Regions from separate parts of the Arthrobacter sp. PL16 genome, predicted to be linked through region 2. Evidence: riboswitches for the same ligand, from Rfam matches in the RefSeq annotation. Region 2 holds a riboswitch; each other region holds the start of a gene.
What was found. A riboswitch is a leader RNA that binds a small molecule or an ion and turns the genes downstream of it on or off. The one in region 2 is predicted to bind cyclic di-AMP.
Positions count from the first base shown of each region.

Region 1: it holds a riboswitch for cyclic di-AMP, as region 2 does, so the genes downstream of both, RCH21_RS15615 (hypothetical protein) here and RCH21_RS14275 (LysM domain-containing protein) in region 2, are expected to answer to the same signal.
Region 3: it holds a riboswitch for cyclic di-AMP, as region 2 does, so the genes downstream of both, RCH21_RS04470 (M23 family metallopeptidase) here and RCH21_RS14275 (LysM domain-containing protein) in region 2, are expected to answer to the same signal.
Region 4: it holds a riboswitch for cyclic di-AMP, as region 2 does, so the genes downstream of both, RCH21_RS02375 (C40 family peptidase) here and RCH21_RS14275 (LysM domain-containing protein) in region 2, are expected to answer to the same signal.

Region 1 is NZ_JAXCIC010000010.1:32,546-36,135, reverse strand. It holds gene serC (phosphoserine transaminase) at 1-670, opposite strand, end outside; gene RCH21_RS15620 (metal-dependent transcriptional regulator) at 920-1,615, shown strand; cyclic di-AMP (ydaO/yuaA leader) riboswitch at 1,830-1,998, shown strand; gene RCH21_RS15615 (hypothetical protein) at 2,004-2,846, shown strand; gene RCH21_RS15610 (NlpC/P60 family protein) at 2,918-3,590, shown strand, end outside.
Region 2 is NZ_JAXCIC010000007.1:151,356-154,945, reverse strand. It holds gene RCH21_RS14285 (glycoside hydrolase family 6 protein) at 55-1,314, shown strand; gene RCH21_RS14280 (hypothetical protein) at 1,412-1,639, shown strand; cyclic di-AMP (ydaO/yuaA leader) riboswitch at 1,759-1,939, shown strand; gene RCH21_RS14275 (LysM domain-containing protein) at 1,943-2,839, shown strand; gene RCH21_RS14270 (DUF6766 family protein) at 3,056-3,590, shown strand, end outside.
Region 3 is NZ_JAXCIC010000002.1:162,586-166,175, forward strand. It holds gene RCH21_RS04460 (ABC transporter ATP-binding protein) at 1-595, shown strand, start outside; gene RCH21_RS04465 (siderophore-interacting protein) at 592-1,644, shown strand; cyclic di-AMP (ydaO/yuaA leader) riboswitch at 1,825-2,028, shown strand; gene RCH21_RS04470 (M23 family metallopeptidase) at 2,032-3,084, shown strand; gene RCH21_RS04475 (diacylglycerol/lipid kinase family protein) at 3,176-3,590, opposite strand, start outside.
Region 4 is NZ_JAXCIC010000001.1:520,819-524,408, reverse strand. It holds gene RCH21_RS02380 (NAD-dependent epimerase/dehydratase family protein) at 1-871, shown strand, start outside; gene RCH21_RS02375 (C40 family peptidase) at 1,010-1,858, opposite strand; cyclic di-AMP (ydaO/yuaA leader) riboswitch at 1,861-2,037, opposite strand; gene mutM (bifunctional DNA-formamidopyrimidine glycosylase/DNA-(apurinic or apyrimidinic site) lyase) at 2,177-3,142, opposite strand; gene rnc (ribonuclease III) at 3,143-3,590, opposite strand, start outside.

The sequences.
Region 1 (3,590 bases), on a different contig from region 2:
CGGCCGCGATCCGGGCAGCACGCTCGATCGCAGCGGGGGAGAAGAGCCCCAGCCACAGGCCGCCGTCGGAAGCGAAATTCTTCTGCGGGGCGAAGTAGTAGACGTCCGCCTGGGACACATCGACGTCCAGGCCACCGGCGGCGGACGTGGCATCGACGATAACCAGTGCTCCTTCATCGGCGCCGTCGACCCGCCGAACCGGAGCGGCGACGCCGGTGGACGTCTCGTTCTGCGGCCAGGCGTAGGTGTCGATCCCCGCTTCCGCGACCGGGTCCGGGCGCGTGCCGGGCTCGGAGGTGATGACGCTCGACGTTTCGAGGAAGGGGGCCTTGGTGGTCGCGGACGCGAACTTGGAACCGAACTCCCCGAAGGAGAGGTGCTGCGCCTTCCTGTCCACCAGTCCGAAGGTCGCGACGTCCCAGAACGCCGTCGAACCGCCGACACCGAGAACGATCTCGTAACCCTCCGGTGCGCCGAAGAACGACGACAGGCCCTCCCGGAGGCGGCCCACCAGGGAGCGGACCGGCGCCTGACGGTGGGACGTTCCCAGCAACGACTGGCCGGCGGACACGAGCGCATCGATCTGGCCACTGCGTACCTTGGACGGACCGGCGCCGAAGCGGCCGTCCGCGGGCAGGAGGTGGTGGGGGACACGGGGGGTTTCGCTCATGGGTGCTCCAGCTGTTCGGCGGCGGGTATCGCCATCATTGTGCCCCAGAGGCCCGGGGGCCTCCATTTGTGAACACCCCCGATCGGCGTTCCCGGACGGCCGTCGTCGCGCCCAGGTTGATTGCCGGGCCTGTTGCCGCATGGGTTAACCTTGGGAGGCGTGGGGCGGAACCGGCTGTGGCGGCCGTGGCACCCACCGGCGTGAGGCAGTCCAGCCGCGCACCCGCACCGCACCAAGGAGCTGACCCGGATGACGGACCTCATCGATACGACCGAGATGTACCTGCGGACCATCCTTGAGCTCGAGGAGGAGAACATCGTAGCTCTCAGGGCGCGCATCGCCGAGCGTCTGCGCCACTCCGGCCCCACCGTCTCCCAGACCATCGGGCGCATGGAACGCGACGGCCTCGTCGTCGTCTCCGGTGACCGGCACCTGGAGCTGACGGAACTGGGCCGGCGCCGCGCCACCGGCGTCATGCGGAAGCACCGCCTCGCGGAGCGACTGCTGAGCGATGTCATCGGCCTCGACTGGGCCTACGTGCACGACGAGGCCTGTCGTTGGGAGCACGTGATGAGCGAGCGCGTGGAGCGCCGCCTCTATGAACTCCTCGGGAAGCCGTCCGAATCGCCCTACGGTAATCCCATCCCCGGACTCGAGGCGATCGGCGGCGTCCAGTCGAAGCTGTTCACCGATGGTGTGGTGACCCTGCTGTCCGCCATGGACACATACTCACCCGAGAATCAGGTCACGCTCCTTCGGTTGGCCGAGCCGATCCAGGTGGATCCGGAGCTCCTGACGCAGCTCGACGAGGGCGGATTGCGCCCGGGTGCCCAGCTGGCCCTGGAATCCGTAGGCGGCTACGTGTCCGTGCGTGTCCCAGGCGTCGAGGGGGCCCTCGAGCTGCCGCCCGAGGTCGCATCGCATGTCTTCGTCTCCGTCGCCTGACCACGCCACGACCGTTACGCCGGAAACAGTGTCACGCGACGATCCCGCAGGTCCGCACCAGCTATTTCCAGCCTGCTGAGCCATACCCCACCTAGCCACCGTCACCAGAAACATATCGTTCCGTGATCGGAACGTGACATATGAAGCTTTCTCAGGTAGCCTACATCTCGTGCCAAATTCGCTCTAGATCCGGCACCCTCCTGCAAATCGCCTAGCTCTGCCATTGCCGGAGGTCCGTTCGCACCATCGCATGGCAGAGGCGGGGGAACCAATTTGTGGATCTCTGACAAGAGATCCTTGGGGTTAAGTCGCTGTTCAACCAGTGGCCGGGTGACTCCCATCCGAATCCGACAGCTCACCTCGCAGGCGTTGGGAGAGGCAATCCAACGTGTCCACCAGCTCTTCGCTGGGCCGCCATCGCGCGCCCAAGACCGTCAGTCCGCTGACCACCCTGTCCATCGCAGTCACGTCGAATGCAGGATCGGTCGGCCGCCAGGCAGCCGTGATCGTCGCCGCTTCCGGGCTCGTCCTCACCGCGGGCCTTCCTGCCCACGGCGTCACCGCCCCCGAGCGTGAGGTGCAGTCCTCTGCGGCACTGACCGTCGACCGCGTCGTAGCCGCGGAGATCACGGTTCCCGCCAACGCGAAGGTCTCCTTCGAGCGCGTGGCCGTCGAGGTCACTCCTGCTCCCGAGGTCGTCGAGGAAGCTCCCGCTCCTGTGGTCGAGGCTCCCGAGCCTGTCGCCGTCGTAGCCGCTGCTCCCGTCGTAGCCGCTCCCGTCGCTGCGGCTCCCGTCGTGGCCGCTGCTCCGGCCGCCGCTCCCGTCACCGTGGTTCCCGCCGCAGTGCCTGTTGCGCCCGCTGCAGCACCGGTTGCCGCAGTCCCTGCCGCTCCTGTCGAGCAGCCGGCTCCCGTCCAGTCGTCGGGTGTCGGTGCCGGTCTGGTTGCCTCTGCCTACGCCCAGATCGGCGTCGCCCAGGACTGCACCGCGATGGTCGAGACCGCTCTGCGCTCCGTCGGCAAGTCCGTGGGCGATCTCGCTCCCGGCCAGTTCTTCCAGTTCGGCGATGTCGTCGGAACGCCCGCAGCGGGCGACCTCGTCATCACCGGCGGCCACGTCGCGATCTACGTCGGCAACGGCCAGGTCATCAGCGGTGGCCTCAACGGCATGAACACCGGCCTCCACAGCCTGTCAGACCTTTCCGGCGCCAGCTTCGTCCGCGTCCGCTAGAACCCCACACACCCTTTCCGGCGCCAGCTTCGTCCGCGTCCGCTAGAACCCCACACACGGAGAACTCCCTCATGTCCTCACGCGCCACGATCGCCCGCCACCGAGGAGAAGCGCAAACCACTGCCAGCTTCTCGGCCCTCGCCAAAGCAGTCACCACCAACGCAGGCGGGATGGGCCGCCAGGCCGCCGTCATCGCCGCGGCCTCCGGTCTCGTCCTGACCAGCGGCGTCGCAGCCAATGCGGCGGATCTCCAGCCGCAGCGCGAGGTCGCCACCTCGAACGTTTCCGTGACAACGGCCCGCCCGGCCGTCGTCGCCTCCAGCTCGACGGTGCTTTCCTTCAACAAGACGCCGGTCAAGGTCAACGCCAAGCCGGTCGTCGTCGAGAAGGCCCCTGTGGTCGAGGCCCCTGTGGTCGAGGCGCCGGCAGCACCGGCCCCCGTCGTCGAAGCGGCTCCGGTCGCTGTTGCCGCGGCTCCGGTCGTGGTTGCAGCCCAACCCGCCGCGCCGGCCGCTGCTGCGGCTCCCGTCACTGTCGCGGCTCCTGCGCCCGCACCGGCTGCGGCACGTGCCCCGGCGCCCGCACCGGTCGCCTCCTCCGGAGTGGCCGCCAAGATCGCCGCAGCAGCCAAGGGCCAGCTCGGGGTTATGCAGGACTGCACGCGGCTGGTCAGCAACTCCCTTGCCGCAGCAGGCATCAACTTCCACGGCTGGCCGGCCGGTTACATGTCCCTCGGCCGCACCG
Region 2 (3,590 bases):
CCACCATCCACAGTATGAGGAGCAATGATGCTCAGCATTTCCAGGACCTGCGCCATGACGCTTGCACTTGCAGGAGTCCTCGCCTCCACCGCCCTGTCGGCAATCCCGGCCGCAGCACAGGGCCCCACGGGCGGGCAGCCGACGTCGGGGGAGCCGACCGCCACCGAGTTCTACGTCCCCAAGCAGAACCACTACCACGAGGCACAGCGCCAGATCGCGGACCTGCGGTCCTCGGGTGACCGGGCGGCGGCCGACAGCCTCAGCGCGATGATCTCCACGCCCCAGGCCGTCTGGGTCACCGGCAGCGATCCGACGACGGTGACGCAGGAGGTCAGGAACACCACGCACCGCGCCGCGGGCAAGGGGCAGGTGCCTGTACTGGCCGCCTACAACCTCCCGTTCCGGGACTGCTCGCAGTACTCCGCCGGTGGCGCAACGGACGTCGCCGGGTACAAGGCATGGGTCGATGCGCTCGCCGCGGGAATCCAGGACAGGGCGGCCATGGTGGTGCTCGAACCGGACGGACTGGGCATCATCCCCTGGTACACGGCACTGGACGGCAATCTCGAGTGGTGCCAGCCGGCGGAAGCGAATTCCGCGACTGCCGCCGCCGAGCGCTTCGAGATGCTCAACTACGCGGTGGACCAGCTCAAGGCCCTCCCCAACACCAAGGTCTATCTCGACGGGACGCACAGTGCCTGGCTGGGGACGGGTGAGATCTCGAGCCGGCTCGTGAAGGCCGGTGTCCAGAAGGCCGACGGCTTCTTCCTCAACGTCTCGAACTACGAGCTCACCGAGCGGCAGCTGAAGTTCGGCTCGTGGGTCTCGCAGTGCATCTACTACGCGACGGAGATCAAACCGGGCGCCTACGGATCCTGCGCAAGCCAGTATTACCCGGCTTCGCCCTCCGACTTCTCCACCTGGGGTCTGACCGACGCCTGGTATGCACAGAACGTGGGCGCTGCCGCCAATGCCCCGTCCTCCGATGAGCTCGCGCACTTCGTCATCGACACGAGCCGCAACGGCCGGGGCCCCTGGGTTCCCTCGGCCTCCTACCCCGACCCCCAGGTCTGGTGCAATCCGCCGAGCCGCGGGCTCGGCTACCTGCCGACGTCCGACACCGGCAATGAGCTCGCCGACGCCTTCCTGTGGATCAAGGTCCCGGGTGAGTCGGACGGAGAATGCAGCCGTGGTCTGACGGACAACGATGGAGTCGATCCCGAGTGGGGCCGCGTCGATCCTTCGGCCGGCGCCTGGTTCCCCGAGCAGGCCGTGGACCTGATCGCCAACGCAAGCGCACCCGTGCGCCCCTAGCTGCCAGGTCCACGACGTTTCTCTCGGAAAGGTTTGGGCGGCCCCACTCGCATCCAGCGAGTGGGGCTGCATGCTTTCCGGCGCCTAGGGTTGAGCCATGGAGGAATGGAAGACGGCGACTCGCCTGCAGGAGCGCAGGCTGTGGAACACCCTGACCTGCGTGGGCGTCGTCCTGACCCTCGTTCTCGCCGCCAGTATCCTCGTGGCGATCCGATACTCGGATGATCAGCCGACGGTCTGGTTCCTGGTGCAGCAGGCGGTCCTGCTCGCCCTCAGTTCCGGCGGCACCGTCGTCGCGATCCGTCGGTGGCGTGCCCACGTCTAGGGGCAGGGTAACCTCCGTTATGCAAATGTGACAAACCGGCGGAACGCTGGCTATCGTCGTCGGGTGCCCCCGTCCACGTGGGGTGCTCCCGTATGGATTGCCGAGCCCTGCCGCCGATCGGGATACGTTCGCAAACACGAAGGCAGGGACGGGGGAACCACTAGTTCCACCGGGCGCGCAGATCATCTGCAGGCGTCCTCGGGGTTAAGCCGCACCGCACCGCCCACCGGCGGTGCCCGCGGCCGGGTGACTCCCATCCGAACCCGACAGCTCACCCCGCAGGCATGGGAGAGGTATAGATCCATGTCACGAATCACTTCACCTGCACGCCACCGCGCCGTTATCGAGGGCAACCTCGCTCTGCAGGGGCTGTCCCGTGCAGCAAAGAACCACGCCACTACCGTCGGCCGTCCCGTTGCCATCGTTGCCGTCACCTCGGGCCTCGCGCTCAGCGCCGTCGGTACCGCCAACGCCGGTGAGTACACCGGTCAGGACACGACGGCGGCATCCGTGGCCGTCCAGGCTCCCGCCGCAGCGGTTGCACCCGTTGCAGAGACAGCCGTTGCACCGGCAGCCGGCGCAACCCACACCGTCGTCGCCGGTGACACACTCGGTGCCATCGCGGCCAGCTACGGCGCGGACCTCAACACCCTGATCGGTGCCAACGGGCTCTCAATAGCTTCGGTCATCTTCCCGGGCGACACCATCACCATCCCTACCGGTGACGTGGCCCAAGCGCCCGCAGCAGCCGTGTCGGTGCCCGTAGCCATCCCGGCGGCTCCGGTCCAGCAGGCCGCAGCCGTCGCCCCGGCGCCGGCCGTGTCCGCAGCTCCGGAGTCGGGCATGTACCTCGCCTCCGCCGACATCACCCCGGTGGCATCAGCCAGCGGAGCCGCCGGAACCCTCGTGGCTTCCGCGCAGTCGCAGATCGGAGCAACCCAGGACTGCACCGTGCTGGTCGAGAATGCCCTGAACGCCGCGGGAATCCCCGCAGGTGACCTCGGCCCCTCGCAGTTCTTCCAGTTCGGTTCCACCGTGGCCTCCCCGGCCCCGGGCGACATCGTGATCACCTCCGGGCACGTCGCTATCTACGTCGGTGACGGCCAGGTCATCAGCAGCGGCATGAACGGTGCGAACTCGACCATGCAGCACCCCCTCTCGGACCTCGCGGGAGCATCCTTCGTTCGGGTAGCGGGCTAACACCGGAACGGACCACTGACGGGGAGCGGCAGGCGCTTGGACGGGGCGCCTGCCGCTTCCTTCCGTTAAACGGGGTGGTCTCGACCGGTCGGAGGAACGTACGCTTCGGCAGCGATGCAACCGGCAATGACGCAACCATCCCGATTGCCGAGGCACTGCCGCCTTCCTAGCGTTGTAAAAGCGAACAGCGCGCTCGGTGGAAGGACGGGTACCATCATGAAGCTCTGGATCAGGGACCGCGGCCTCCTGCTCGTGAATGCGGCCCTCTTCCTGATTTCCTTCGTCGGTATGGTGATCAGCGGCGTCCTCAACTACAACGAGGAGCAACGTGCCCATGGAGAACCGGGCGCGACCCTCCTCGGTTTCTTCGGTACCGGCGATTTCCTGGAGGCGACGTTCGAGAACTGGGAGTCCGAGTTCCTGCAGATGGGGATGTACGTCGTGCTGACCGCGTACCTGTTCCAACGCGGTTCCTCCGAGTCGAAGCTGCCGGACAAGCACGAACCGCAGGACGACGATCCGCGTACTGCCGCCACGGAACGCGACACCCCCTGGCCCGTGCGCCACGGCGGCCTTCTACTCAGGCTGTACGAGCACTCACTGTCCATCATGTTCTTCGTCCTGTTCGCGGCGTCGTTCCTGCTGCACGCCGTGGGCGGGAGCGAGGCCTACAACGAGGAGCAGGCAAGCCACGGCGCGCCCGGGGTCACAGTGTTCGGGTACATGGCGACGTCGCGGTTCTGGTTCGAAT
Region 3 (3,590 bases), on a different contig from region 2:
CGGCCGCTACCCGCACCAGGGCTGGTTCCGCCAGTGGACACCGGAGGACGACGACGCCGTCGCGACGGCACTCGAGGCAACCGACACGCTGGGCCTCGCCGACCGCAACGTCGACGAACTCAGCGGCGGGCAGCGCCAACGCGTCTGGATCGCCATGGCACTCGCGCAGCAGACCGGCATCCTGCTCCTCGACGAGCCGACCACCTTCCTCGACGTGACGCACCAGGTCGAGGTGCTCGACCTCATCACGGACCTGAACCGGCGCTCGGGCACCACCGTGGTGATGGTGCTGCACGACCTCAACCTGGCCGCGCGGTACGCGGACCACCTGATCGCCATGCGCGACGGTCGGATCGTGGCACAGGGGCCACCGTCGGCGGTCGTGACCGAGGAGACGGTCTCCGGAGTCTTCAACCTCGAGTGCCGCGTCATCGAGGACCCCGTGTCCCGTACACCGATGGTTGTTCCCATCGGCAGGCACCACGGGCCGGGGACCGCCATGCCTTCCCCGACCTCCCCCACCGCTGCGGCGGTGCGGGGCTACCGACCCAATCCGCAGGACACGGTTCCTGCACGAGTGGAGGCAGCATCATGACCGACGTGACAGAGCGGACCGCGAGGCGGACCGCCGCCGATACCGAGCCGATGGTGCTTGCGTTCGACGTCGTCGTCACCGCCGTCCAGGACCTCACGGCGACCTTCCGCCGCATCACCTTCGGGGGAGCCTGCCTCGAATCGTTCGGCGTCGCAGGGGACACCCTGGACCTCCGGATCAAGATCGTCATCCCGTCCCCGGGTCACGACTGCCCGGACATCGCCGGCATCATGAGCGGCGGCCCAGGCTCGAGCTGGTACCAGGCGTGGCTCGGCATGGACGCCGAGGAACGCGGTTCCATGCGCACCTACACCGTGCGCGAGTTCCGGTGCGGTGGTGCGAACCCGGAGATCGACGTCGACTTCGTGATGCACCTGGACGGCGACGGCCGCGGCGGGCCTGCGGCGGAGTGGGCTGCTGCAGTCCGGCCAGGTGACCGCGTCTGCATCATCGGCCCCAACTCGTCGGCGGCGCAATGCACGACGGCGGGCGCCTACGGTGGCATCGAGTGGAGCCCGGGCCTCGCGCAGCACGTCCTCCTGGCGGGAGACGAGACGGCCGTGCCCGCGATCAGCGCCATCCTCGAGGCGCTTCCCGAGGACATCAGCGGACGGGCGTTCCTCGAGGTGCCCCACGAGCGGGATATCCAGCGGATCGCGACGCGATCATCGGTGGCCATCACCTGGCTGACGCGGAGTGGCCGCTCGCACGGCGAGCTGCTCGAGGCCGCGGTCCGCGACGCCGTCCGCGTACCGGGCTGGGTCTCGCTCTCGGGATCGGGGGCCGCGAGTGGCGGCAGCGAACCGGAGGATGTCGACATCGACCGGACCATCCTGTGGGAGACGCCCCAGCGCCTCGAGACGGCCATCGTGGAGTCGACGGTCAACCCGGGGCGCCTTGCCGGCACCCAACCCTTCTACGCCTGGATCGCGGGAGAAGCAGCCGTAGTGCGCGGACTGCGCCGGTACCTGGTGCGCGACGTCGGTGTCGACCGGAAGCAGGTTGCCTTCATGGGCTATTGGCGCAAGGGCCGGGCCGAGCTCGCCTGATGGGGGACGGAGAACCTGGCGCAGGTTTTCCCATGCCTTTCCGCAGGTTCCCGATGACGGAAGAGATTATGGCACGGATCATCCACAGTTGGGATAACGGAATTGTTACATCGTGTTCCGTGGCCTAGGGTTTGAGCAGTCGAAGCTCGTTTCTTGAACCAGGTCCGCACGCTTAACCCTGTCAGCGGACCGCCTGAACAATCTGTGACAGGGGTGGAGGATCCACATTCCGGCGGTGCGAGCCGCCTCGGGGTGAAGCCCTCACGCATTGCTTATCAGCACGGTCTTCCTGCGGTCTGCCGCAGTTCGGCCGCGCCGAGGGGGCCGAGTCAACTCTTGCTCGAATCCGACAGCTAACTTCGCGGGCGTCCTCAGAGAGGTAAGCAGTTGACCCAGACGGTTACGTCGGGGCGCCGTCGAGCGTCCGAAGATCGCGCTCACCAGCAGCACCCGCTGCCACACCGCCCTGCCCACGCATCGGCGATCCACGCCCCTTCGGCCCCCTCCGCCTCGGTCCAGACCCTCCTGCCGAGCCGCCGATCACTCCGCGAGCGGGAGCTTCCCTCCTTCGTCGAGCACTCCTGTGCGGAGATCACATCAGCGTCCGCTGCTGCCCGGTCGAAGGACGGAGCCGTGTCACCGACTCCGCCGTCCCTGACGCGCCGTGAGCTACGCGAGCAGGAGAAGGCCGCGAGCGGCGAGGCGGCACCCGGTGCGCGCCGATCCGCGCCGGCCCGCCGGGCAGGACGCGTCCCCAAGCCGTTCGAGCGGTTGCGCGAGAACGCGGCGACCGGCGGGATGGTGCTCGCCTCCGCCGGACTGCTGATGGGAGCGGTGGTCCCCGCGGCGTCGACCGCTGCCCCTGAGTTGGTCGTCGGGCCACCCACCCACACCCGTGCCTCCGCGATCGCGCCGGCGGTGACCGCTCCCGCTGGAGCGACGGTCGCGTTCGGCCTCGAGAGCGCTGGGCCGGCGGCCGAGGGCATCGCACCGGGCATTGCCACCGCCAGGGCTCTTTCTGCCTCCCTTGAACCCGCAGCGCAGGAGCGCAAGGCCTTCGGCGTTCCTGTAGACAGCCCGGTCGTCGCGTCCACCTTCGGGTACCGCGTCAACCCGATGGGCGGGCCCGATTCGGAGCTGCACACCGGGCAGGACTACGCCAGCGCCTGCGGCACCCCGGTCAAGGCCGCCGACCCGGGTACGGTCACCGATTCCGGCTGGCACGCGTACGGGGGTGGCCAGCGCATCGTTATCGACCACGGCGACGGCCTCAAGACCACGTACAACCACCTGAGCGCCCTCGAGGTGCCGGTCGGCGCGGCGGTGCAGCGCGGCGATCTCCTCGGCGCCGTCGGCAGCACGGGCAACTCCACCGGTTGCCACCTGCACTTCGAGGTCCTGGTCAATGACGAGAAGGTCGACCCGCAGCCTTGGCTGTAGCGCGCGCCTCGCCCTACAGCAGCAGGCCGGACCAGCGGGCACCCGGGCGCCCGCTGGTCCGGCACCCGCGCTGCCGGGATTCGCGCGCTTCCTAGGGCAGGGGCTCGCTCACGACGGCCGGATCCTTGTAGCCGAGAGGCATCCGGAGCCGCAGTGAATCAGGCTTCACCTCGAAGGCCATGTGCCTCGCCTTCCCGAGCGGATCGCCGTCGAGCTGGACCTCCAGCGGCTCCCGCGAGGTGACCTCAGCAGTGCGGCACTGGAAGTACTCGAGGGAGGGGTCCTTGCTCGAGCCCCTGCCCTTGACGAACAGCTTGCCGGCCACGGCGAGCCAGCCGAGCTTGCCCTTGGGTGCCACGGTCATGAGATCCATCAGGCCGTCGTCGATCCTGGCGCCCGGGAAGATCTCGAGGCCACCCATGATCTTGCCGCAGTTCCCGCCCATGACACTGCGGAGCCTGCGCTCGAAGGGCTTGCCGCCGTCCACCGAGATGGTGGTACGGGCG
Region 4 (3,590 bases), on a different contig from region 2:
GCCCTCGGGTGTCGGCGGAGCAGAGGACGTTCTCGGATCGATAGAGGACGACGACGCCGTCGAGGAGGCCGTCCGCGGGTGCACCGCGGTGATCCACCTCGCAGCGAAGGTGTCCTTCACCGGGCACGCCGCCGAGTTCGACCGCATCAATGTCCAGGGTACGGATCGGCTGCTCCGGGCGGCAGAACGTGCCGGAGCCCCCGACGTCGTCCACGTCTCCTCACCGTCCGTGGCTCACGGCGGGACCTCGCTCGTGGGCGCTCCTGCCGGCCGCGCGGATCCTGATCACGCACGGGGCCACTACGCCCGCACGAAGGCGTCAGCCGAGCTGCTGGCCCTCGATCGTTGCTCGGCTTCGTTCCGGGTGGCCGCGGTGCGGCCCCACATCGTCTGGGGCCCGGGCGACACCCAGCTCGTGGAACGCGTCCTCGACCGCGCGCGAAGCAAACGCCTCCCACTGCTCGACGGCGGCACCGCCCTGATCGACACGACCTACGTCGACAACGCAGCGTCGGCGATCGTCGCCTGCCTGCGGAGGATGGACCAGGCGCGGGGCCTGTCCCTCGTCGTCACGAACGGGGAGCCCCGCCCTGTGGCAGAACTGCTCGCCGGAATCTGCCGTGCCGGGGGCGTCACCCCTCCGGAATGGTCCGTACCGGGAGCTGTGGCGCGGGGCGCGGGCGCCATCATCGAGCGTGCCTGGCTCGCCCTCGGGCGATCGGATGAACCCCCGATGACCCGGTTCCTGGCCGAACAGCTCTCCACCGCCCACTGGTTCGACCAGCGCCGTACCCGGGCCGTACTCGATTGGCAGCCCACGATATCCGTCGACGAGGGCTTCGAACGGCTCGGGACGTACTACCGCCGCTGAGGGTCCGACGCATTCGTCACGGAACAGCGCGGCGCCACCTGCACGAAGAAGGACGGGATGCCAGGCATCCCGTCCTTCTTCTATCACTCTCGAGCGCCACCGCCCCCGCATACCTTCCGCGGGGCCGGCGACCGCCTGCTAGCGGGTGTAGTACCCGTCGACCGCCATGACGCCGACCGAGTGCACCTGCGTACCCTGCGAGGGGTTGAGCGCACTGATCATCTGGCCGTTGCCGAGGTAGATACCCACGTGGCTTCCGCCGTTCTGGCTCACGAGGTCACCCGGCTGCGGGTTGCTGGTAGGACGCAGCGCCGCGAACTGCGACCACGTGGTGCGCGGAAGGTTGATGCCGTTCTGCGCATAGGCCCACTGGACGAAGCCCGAGCAGTCCCAGGCGCCGCGCGCCGTGCCGCCGTAGACGTAGCCCGAACCCTCACCCTGCATTGCCGTTGCGGCGATACCACCGGCCGGTGCGACCGACGCGGACTGGAAGCTGATGGCGGGCTGCGCCGCGACCGGCGCTGCAGGAGCCGCAACCGACACTGCAGCAGCAGCGGCCGGAACTGCGGCGATGGATGCCGACTGGGTGGAGTACTGCTGGGGTGCTGCCGAACCACCGAGCGAGATGGACTGGCCGGGGTAGATGACCGAGCCGTACCCGAGACCGTTCGAGGCGAAGACCGCCTCGAGGCTGACACCGTGGGCGGCTGAGATGCTGCCCAGCGTGTCACCGGCCTGGACCGTGTAGGTGCCGGCTGCGGACGTGGTGACCGCTGCCTGCTGGGTGCCGGCGGACTGGACGCTGATCTCGCCTGCTGCGCTGGCGGGAAGCGCTGCACCGAGCATGATGCCCGAAGCGGCTACGACGACGGCGGCAGGCTTGCCTGCGACCGACGCACTCGCGGTGACCGCGCGTGACGCTGTGATGATGGGGTTGATGCGCGTAGGGACTGCCCTGTGGCGCGCGATATTGCTCTTCCTGGACATGCTGCTGCCTTTCCCAATGCCGGCGAAGTTAGCTGTCGGGTTCGGATGGGACATCCGGACACGTTCCTCGCAGACCAACGCCCCCGGGCTGGTCTACGCGCGTCTTTACCCCTAGGACTCGTAAGCGAGTCCACTTTCGGTTCCCCCGCCCCTGTCGAAATGTGTAGCGAACGGTCCGTCCTCATCGACAGGGTTAGGCAGAGTGAGGAAGGGCGCCCCTCCGTGGTGGAATGAGCGCGGGATCAACGGTACGCGTTGGTCGAACTCTTGTCACATTTGGGTTACGGAGCGGCACTGTTCCGCTGCTCGACCCACGGACTAGGGTCTTGCGTTGCGCGGCCTGGGCTGGCAGTAGGGACACAGACAGGAGGATCTGTTCATGAAGGACTCCCTGCGCAGGAGCGTGTGCCGGCCTTCCGCAGCGCACCGCCGGCAGGGCAGGCCCGAGCGCCCGTAGGCCTCGAGGTCGCGTGCGAAGTAGCCGGATGCGCCGTTGACGTTGACGTAGAGCGAGTCGAAGCTCGTCCCGCCCGCGGCCAGCGCCCGCGCCATGACGCTCGTGGCCGCCTCGACGATCCGCAGCGTGTCCGGGCGCCGCATGGTGTCGGTGGGACGGGCGTAGTGGAAGCGGGCCGCCCAGAGAGCCTCGTCCGCGTAGATGTTGCCGATGCCCGAGATGAGTCCCTGATCGAGGAGCGCGCGCTTGAGGCCGGTCCTTCGGGCGCGCAGCCGATGGTGGAAGTCCTCCACGGAGAAGGCCGGGTCGAGGGGGTCGCGTGCTATGTGTGCGGCCTGGTGCGGAATGAGTGGCAGCGCACTGGCACCCGTCCCACCCGGCTGCCCATCCACCGTCGGTTCCAGGTCCGCGACGAACATCCCCCCGAAAATCCGCTGATCGACGAAACGCAGGTCGGCAGGGAGCGGCGCGCTGCCGTCCTCGCCTCTGGCGGCCGAGAGGCTCAGGCGCACCTTCAGGTGCTTCTCCCGCGGAGCGTCGGCCTCCTCGATGAGCAGTTGACCGCTCATACCGAGGTGGGCCATCAGGGCCACCTGCGGAGCGTCGGCGCGGTGGTCGCGGTCCTCGAGCGTGAGCCAGAGAAATTTCCCGCGTCGCACGACATCCGTCACCCGTGCTCCGGTCACCCTGCCCCTGAAGTCCTCGACGCCGGGAACGTGACGGCGCAGGGATCGCGGGTCGATCACCTCCACGCCCTCGATGATTCGACCGGTGACCCAGCGGGCCAGGCCGCGCCATACCACCTCCACCTCGGGCAGTTCAGGCACTCAGGAGCCGTCGCTACGCGACCCGGCCGGGGCCTCGTGATCGAGATGCGCGGAGCCGTCGGACAGCAGCTTCCAGGAGGCCGCCGCTGCAGCCTGCTCGGCTTCCTTCTTGGAGTGCCCGCTGCCGGAGCCGTAATCCACTCCCCCGATCACGAGACGCGCGGTGAAGCTGCGCGCATGGTCGGGACCGGAGCCGTCGACCTGGTAGTCGATCAGGCCCAATCGCCGGGCAGCGGCAGTCTCCTGGATGCGCGTCTTCCAGTCGGTGCCCTCGCCGAGGACGGCGGAATCGCGCAGCAGCGGCCCGATGAGGCGCATGACCATCACACGCGCGGTCTCGATACCGTGGCTCAGATAGGTGGCGCCGATGACGGCTTCCATGGTGTCCGCGAGGATCGAGGCCTTGTCGCGCCCGTTGGTGAGCTTTTCACCCTGGCCCAGCAGGACG